One region of the Sphingomonas sp. CV7422 genome, then DNA from elsewhere that is predicted to be linked to it. Evidence: predicted binding sites of a transcription regulator. Region 1 holds the regulator's gene; the other holds the start of a gene.
What was found. Region 1 encodes LexA, which represses DNA repair genes until DNA is damaged. Its sites were predicted from a motif close to GTTCCNCNCTTGTTCT; they were not measured.
Positions count from the first base shown of each region.

Region 2: a site for LexA is predicted at 1,500-1,515, ahead of rmuC (DNA recombination protein RmuC). Genes of this name have one in related genera too.

Region 1 is NZ_CP115900.1:1,468,541-1,472,353, forward strand. Features, by position in the region: partial or broken gene PBN85_RS07150 (ComEC/Rec2 family competence protein) at 1-1,135, shown strand, start outside; gene lexA (transcriptional repressor LexA) at 1,143-1,829, opposite strand; gene PBN85_RS07160 (molybdopterin molybdotransferase MoeA) at 1,888-3,069, opposite strand; gene moaC (cyclic pyranopterin monophosphate synthase MoaC) at 3,074-3,541, opposite strand; gene trpC (indole-3-glycerol phosphate synthase TrpC) at 3,538-3,813, opposite strand, start outside.
Region 2 is NZ_CP115900.1:1,977,067-1,980,879, forward strand. Features, by position in the region: gene rmuC (DNA recombination protein RmuC) at 1-1,432, opposite strand, end outside; gene def (peptide deformylase) at 1,611-2,129, opposite strand; gene recR (recombination mediator RecR) at 2,198-2,794, opposite strand; gene fmt (methionyl-tRNA formyltransferase) at 2,849-3,775, shown strand; gene truA (tRNA pseudouridine(38-40) synthase TruA) at 3,772-3,813, shown strand, end outside.

The DNA.
Region 1 (3,813 bases):
CTGGCTGACCGGCAGTCAGGTGCCGACGATCCGCTCGTGCGTCGCCGCGCTACTGGTGCTCGCCGCTCTGGTGCTGGGGCGGGAGGCGATGACGTTGCGGCTGGTCGCCGGCGGTGCCATCGCGGTGATGCTGGTCTGGCCCGAGGCGGTGACCGGGCCGAGCTTCCAATTGTCCTTTACCGCCATCGCGGCGATCGTCACGCTCCACGACCATCCGCGCGTCGCCGGCTGGTTCCGGCAGCGCGACGAGCCCTGGCGTCGCCGTATCCTGCGCGAAGGCGCTGCGTTGCTGCTCACCGGCGTCGTGGTCGAGGCGGCGCTGATGCCGATCGCGGTCTTCCACTTCCACAAGGCGGGGCTGTACGGCGCGGCGGCGAATATCGTCGCGATCCCGCTCACCACCTTCGTCGTCATGCCGCTCGAAGCGGCGGCGTTGCTCGCCGATACGGTCGGCCTCGGCCCACCGGTCTGGTGGCTGACCGATCTCGCGTTGCGGCTGTTGCTGGTGATCGCCCACCGCGTCGCCGCGCTGCCGGGATCGGGGATTGCGTTGCCGGCGATGTCGGCCGCGGCGTTCGCGCTGATCGTCGGCGGCGGACTGTGGCTGATGCTGTGGCGGACGCGGGTGCGGCGCTGGGGGCTGCTGCCGATCCTGCTCGGCGGCTGGTGGATGATGCAGGCGCCTGCCCCCGATCTGCTGGTGACGGGGGATGGCCGCCATATGGCGGTACGGGTCGACGGACGGCTCGCCTTGCTCCGCGAGCGCGCCGGCGATTACACGCGGGCGATGCTCGCCGAAAATGGTGGCATCGACGGCGAGCCGTTGCCGCTCAGCGGTCAGGCGGCGGCGCGCTGCTCGGCGGATGCCTGTATCGTCACGCTGGGGAGCACAGAGCGCGCATGGCGGATCGTCGCGACGCGCAGCGCCTATCCGGTCGATCGTGCCGCGCTGATCGGCGCCTGCCATGCGGCGGACATCGTCGTCAGCGAACGGCGGCTGCCGCGATCCTGCCGCCCGCGCTGGCTGCGGCTCGATGCACCGCTCCTGCGCCGCACCGGCGGCGTCGCGATCGACCTGGAAAGCCGACGGGTGCGCACGGTGCTACAGCCCGGCGACCGCCATCCTTGGCGGATCGCCCGGCTCAGTCGTAGCGGCGCAGGATGCCCGACAATTTGCCCTGCACGCGGACATGCGAGGGGACGTAGCGCTGCGCTTCGTAGGCGCGATTGGCTGGATCGAGCCGGACCATCGCGCCCTCGCGGCGGAAATATTTGAGCGTCGCTTCGCTGTCGTCGATCAGCGCGACGACGATCTCCCCGTCGCGGGCGACCTCGGTACGACGGATCAGCGCATAATCGCCATCGAGGATGCCGGCTTCGACCATCGAGTCGCCGGATACTTCGAGCGCATAATGTTCGCCGCTGCCGAGCAGGGCGGCGGGGACGGCGAGCGTCGAGCTGCCCTCGAACGCCTCGATCGGCAGGCCGGCGGCGATCCGGCCGTGCAGCGGGATCTCGATCACGTCATTGGCGGGCGCCGGTGCGGCGCGGACGTTGGTCTTGGCGGGCGGCGGTGCGGCCGGCGCCGTCGACGCGGCGGGCTTGCGCTCCGACCGTTCCGGCATGCGCAGCACTTCGAGCGCGCGCGCCCGGTTGGGCAGGCGGCGGATGAAATGCCGTTCCTCAAGCGCGCTGATCAGACGATGCACGCCCGACTTCGACTTGAGGTCGAGCGCCTCCTTCATCTCCTCGAACGAGGGCGAGATGCCGGTTTCCTCCAGCCGATCGTTGATGAAGCATACGAGCTCGTGCTGCTTGCGCGTGAGCATGGGCGATCCTTCCCCGTCAGAACAGACGCGGAACTTCTAGGGAACAGGATGGCGTCCGTCAAGCGATGACGAGGATATCTGCCGAGTCGCCCGCCCGTGCCGCCGCGGCGCCGGCCGGGCGGATGATCAGCGCCTGCGACCGGGCCAGCGTCAGCAGCATCGAACTGTCCTGGATCGTCGAGGCATAAGCGCGGCCGTCGCGTATCTCGGCACGCAGATAGTCGGTGCGCGCGCCATTGGCGGGCAGGTCCTCGCCGAGCAGCGCCAGCGTCGCGCGCGGCAGCGGGTCGGCGGCGCCCGCGAGATGCGCGATCACCGGTTTGACGAACAGGATCGCGGTGACGAAGGCGGACACCGGATTGCCCGGCAGGCCGAGCACCTGCATCGCGCCGCGTCGCCCCGCCATCATCGGCTTGCCGGGCCGCAGCGCGATCCGCCAGAAATCGATCTGGCCGCCCGCGGCCTCGAGCGCCGGCCGGACGAGATCGTGATCGCCGACCGATGCGCCGCCGGTGGTGACCAGCAGATCGGCGTCGACCCGCGCGAAGGCGTCCCGCAGCGTCGCCAGATCGTCGGGCAGGATGCCGAGGTCGATCAGCTCGACCGGCAGATCGGCAAGCATCGCGGCGAGCATCGCGCGGTTCGATTCGGGTAAGGCATCGGGCGAGGCGGGCTGGCCGGGATCGACCAGTTCGTCCCCGGTCGCGCAGATCGCGACACGGACGCGGCGGTGGACGCACAGCGCACCGACGCCGCCGGTCGCGGCGACGGCGATCCGCGCCGGGGTCAGCCGCTCGCCGCTGCGCACCAGCGTGTCGCCGGCGGTGAAGTCGAGGCCGCGGCGGCGGGTGTTGCGGCCCGGATGCGCCGGCCCTTCGCCGGTGAGTCGGATCGCGGCGCCCTGCGCGTCCACCTCTTCCTGGATCATCACCGTATCGGCGCCGGCGGGCATCACCGCGCCGGTGAAGATGCGGACGGTCTCGCCGGGCTGGATCGTGCCGTCGAACGGCCGCCCGGCCGCGCTCTCGCCGATCAGCGTCCACGGGCCGGGCAGGTCGACGAAGCGGATCGCATAGCCGTCCATCGCGGAGAGGTCGTGCGCGGGCTGCGTGCGCTGCGCAACGACGTCGTCGGCGAGCCAGCGCCCCGCGGCCTGCGCGAGCGGCACCGTCTCCTCGGCGACGCGCGGCGCGGCGGTGAACAGACGCGCCTGCGCCTCGGCGATCGGCAGCAGCGTCATCGCCTCAGGCGCGCCAGTCGCCGGACGCGCCGCCGGCCTTTTCGAGCAGACGGATGCCGGAGATCACCATCGCCCGGTCGATCGCCTTGGCCATGTCATAGACGGTGAGCAGCGCCACCGAGACGGCGGTGAGCGCCTCCATCTCCACCCCGGTCTTGCCGTCGGTCGCGGTCAGCGCGGTGGCGGTGATGCCGCCCGCGTCGATCGTCAGGTCGAGCGTGACGCGGGTCAGCGGCAGCGGATGGCAGAGCGGGATCAGCTCGGCGGTGCGCTTGGCGGCCATGATCCCGGCGATCCGCGCGACCGCGAGCACGTCGCCCTTCTTGGCCGCGCCGTCGCGGATCGCGGCGAGCGCCTCGGCAGCGACCGCGATATGACCGGTGGCGACCGCGCGGCGGCTGGTCACCGCCTTGCCGCCGACATCGACCATATGCGCGGCGCCCTCGGCGTCGATATGGGTGAGGCGGGTCACGCCTCGGCGCCGATCATCGCGCGCGTCGCCGCCTCGACATCGTCGGCGCGCATCAGCGCCTCGCCGATCAGGAAGCAATGAACGCCGTGCGCCGCCATCGCATCGAGGTCCTCGCGCCGCTCCAGCCCGCTCTCGGCGACGAAGGTGCAGCCCGCCGGCGCCTTGGCGACGAGATCATAGGTGCGGGCGAAGTCGACGGTGAAATCGCGCAGGTCGCGGTTGTTGACGCCGATCAGCCGCGATTGCAGCCGCAGCGCGCGGTCGAGTTCGTG
Region 2 (3,813 bases), 510 kb from region 1:
CGGGGAGGCGCAGCGCTTCCTCGCCGTAGCGCGCCAGCGCCTCGACGGGTTCCGCGACGCCAATCTCCCGCGCGCCCGGCTCGATGTTGAGGTCGCGGAACTTGCGCGCCGAGACCAGCGCCCGGCTTTCGAAGCTCGAAACGAAATTGTTGTAGTTGTTGACCGCGGTCGTCAGGCCACCGCCGACCTTGCGGAGATCCTCGCCCGCCTTGGCAAGCCGGTCGTACAACTCCTTGCCGAGCGCGCCGATCGCCCGCGCCTCGGTCGCCAGTTTCTCCTGCCGCCAGACCGCCGCCACCGTCCGCGCGATCGCGATGAGATTGGTCGGCGTCGCCAGCAGCACCCTTTTGTCGAAGGCATAGTCCCACAGCCCCGCATCATGTTCGAGCGCGGCGGAGAGGAAATGCTCGCCGGGGACGAACATCACGACATATTCGGGCGTATCGTCGAACTGCGCCCAATAGGCCTTGGCGGACAGGCCATTGATATGCGCCCGCATCGATGCGGCATGCGCGGTCAGGCCGATGTGGCGCTCCCCCTCGTCGACCGCGCCGAACGCATCCTGATAGGCGTTGAGCGAGACCTTGGCATCGATGATCAGCGACTTGCCGCCGGGGACGCGGACGATGGCGTCGGGGCGCAACCGGCCGCCCTCGCCGTCGGCGACGCTGACCTCCATCGCGAAATCGGTATGTTCGGCAAGGCCGCAGGTCTCGAGCACGTTGCGCAGCTGCTGCTCGCCCCAGCGGCCGCGGGCCTTGGGGGCGTTGCGCAACGCATTGACCAGCTTGGCCGCCTCGCCCGACACGCGCTCCTGGCCGAGCCGCATCTGCTCGATCTGGCCCTTAAGATCGCCGAAGGCGTCGCGGCGCTCGGCCTCGACCTTGGCGACGCCCTCCTCGTAGCGGGCGAGGCGTTCGTTGACCGGCTGGAGCAGGGATTTGAGGTTGTTGCCGGCAAGTTCCTCGGACTGGCGGAAGCGCGCCTCGGCGCGGTCGAGGAACGCCTTCTGCGCATCGGTCAGCGCCTTGTTGGCGAGATCGTTGAACTGCGCCGCCATCTGCTCCTTGGCGTCACGCATGTCGACGAGCCGCGCCTCGAACGCCTCGATCTGCGCACGCGTGGTGGCCAGCCCGGTGCGGGCGGCATCGCGGTCGGCGCGCACCGCGGCGAGCTCGTCGCGCAGCGCATCGAGGGTCGCGGCGCGATCGTCCGCCTGCGCGCGCAGCGCGGCCAGTTCGCGCATCGCTTCGTTGCGCTCGCGCTCGACCGCGTCGCGGGTGCGGCTGACGAGATCGAGGTCCGCCGCCCGGCTCTGCGCCACCGCGAGATCGGCGGCGAGCGTCGCCGCCTTGCGGTTGGCGAGCAGCCAGCCGACCAGCAGGCCGGCGGCAAGCGCGAGGATCGCGATGATGAGCGTGGTCAAGTCCATGTCTCTCCCCGACGGTCACCTCCCGACGCGAACCCGGGCGGCGTGACCAACAAACAACAATACGGAAAGAACATAGATCGAACGTCGGGAGGAAGACAGAACTTTGTTGGCCGGAGCGCGCCGTGACGCGCCGACGATCGCCGCGGCGGGACGGCCCCGCCCCGTCCGGCCTCGTGCGTCAGCGGCGCATCTTCGCCAGCTTCTTCATCACCATGTCGCGCTTCAGCCGGCTGATATGATCGATGAACAACACGCCGTTGAGGTGGTCGATCTCATGCTGCATGCAGGTCGAGAGGAGGCCGGTGAGCTCTTCCTCATGGCTCTCCCCCTGCTCGTCGAGCCAGCGGACGCGGCAGCTCGCCGGACGCGCGACATCGGCATATTGTTCGGGGATCGACAGACAGCCCTCGTTATAGCTGCTCGTCTCGTCGCTCACCGACAGGATTTCCGGGTTGATATAGGCGTGTGGCGCCTTGATCGGCTTGTCGTCCGCGTCCTTCTCGTCCTGCAGATCGATGACCAGGATGCGGCTGTCGACACCGACCTGGATCGCGGCGAGGCCGATGCCGTTGGCGGCGTACATCGTATCGATCAGGTCCGCGACGAACGCGCGCGTGTCGGCGGTCACCGCCTCGACCGGCTTGGAGATCAGGCGCAGGCGCGGATCGGGTACTTCGACGATAGGGAGGACTGCCATGGCGTCGAGCTAGGTGGGCGGCGGGGGCACGTCAAGATTGGCGTGCGCGCGCGCTGTCGCGGCGCTGTTCAGGCCACCGGACGCCGCGCGCGCAGCGCCTGCGCCAGCGTGCCCTCGTCGAGATAGTCGAGCTCGCCGCCGACCGGCAGGCCGTGCGCGAGCTGGGTGACGCGGACCGGGAATTGCTCGATCCGGTCGGCGAGATAATGGGCGGTGGTCTGCCCCTCGAGCGTCGCGTTCATCGCCAGCACGACCTCGTCGATGCCGCCCGCGCCGATCCGGGCGACCAGCGCGTCGATCGCGAGATCCTCCGGCCGTACGCCTTCGAGCGCCGACAGCCGGCCGCCGAGCACATGGAAGCGGCCGGGAAACAGCCGCGAACGTTCGAGCGCCCAGAGATCGGCGACCTCCTCGACGACGCAGAGCGCGCGTGCGTCGCGGCGGGGATCGGCGCAGATCGCGCACGGATTGGCGGTATCGACGTTGCCGCAGGTCGCGCAGGTCTCCAGCCGCTCGTCCACCGCCTCCAGCGCGGCGCGCAACGGCCCGAGCGCCGCCTCGCGCTTCTTGAGCAGGTGGAGCACCGCGCGCCGCGCCGACCGCGGGCCGAGGCCGGGCAGCCGCGCCAGCGCCTGGGTGAGGGCTTCGATTTCGGGAGAGGCCATACAGAACAGATAGGGGGTTGCGCGGCCGCCCGCCAGCGCGTTGAAGACGGGGCCATGCGGATCATCTTCATGGGAACTCCCGGCTTCGCGGTGCCGACGCTCGACGCGCTGGTGGCGGCCGGGCACGACGTCGTCGCGGCCTACAGCCAGCCGCCGCGTCCCGGCGGGCGACGCGGGCGCGATACGGTCGCCTCGCCGGTCCAGCAGCGCGCCGAGGCGCTGGGGATTGCGGTGCGGCATCCGGTCAGCCTGCGCGACCCGGCCGAACAGGCGGCCTTCGCCGCGCTCGACGCCGATGTCGCGGTGGTCGCCGCTTATGGCCTCATCCTGCCCAAGCCGGTGCTGGCGGCGCCGCGCCACGGTTGCCTCAACGTGCACGGGTCGCTGTTGCCCCGCTGGCGTGGCGCGGCGCCGGTGCAGCGCGCGATCCTCGCCGGCGATGCCGAGACCGGGGTCGGCATCATGCAGATGGAAGCCGGGCTCGATACCGGGCCGGTGCGGCTGGAGGGGCGAGTCCCCGTCGACCACAAGACCGCCGGCGCGCTGACCGACGAGCTCGCCGCGCTGGGCGCGCGGCTGATGGTCACGGTGCTCGGCGACCTCGATGCCCATCCGCCGGTCGCGCAGCCCGCCGAGGGCGTCACCTATGCCGCCAAGATCGACAAGGCGGAGGCGCGGATCGACTTCACCCAGAGTGCCGTCGCGGTCGAACGGCTGATCCGCGCGATGCACCCGGCGCCCGGCGCCTGGTGCGAGATCGCCGGCGAGCGGGTCAAGCTGCTCGCCGCCGAGGTGCTGCCGTTCAGCTTCCCCGGTGGCGAAGGCACGACGGTCGATGCGGGCCTGACGATCGCCTGCGGCGACGGCGCGATCCGGCCGACGCTGGTGCAGCGTGCCGGACGCGCGGTGACGAGCACCGCAGAGCTGCTGCGCGGCTTCCCGGTGGCGAGCGGTACCACGGTGGGCGGCACCGCTGCGTGACGCGGTTCGCACTCACGGTCGAATATGACGGCCGCCCC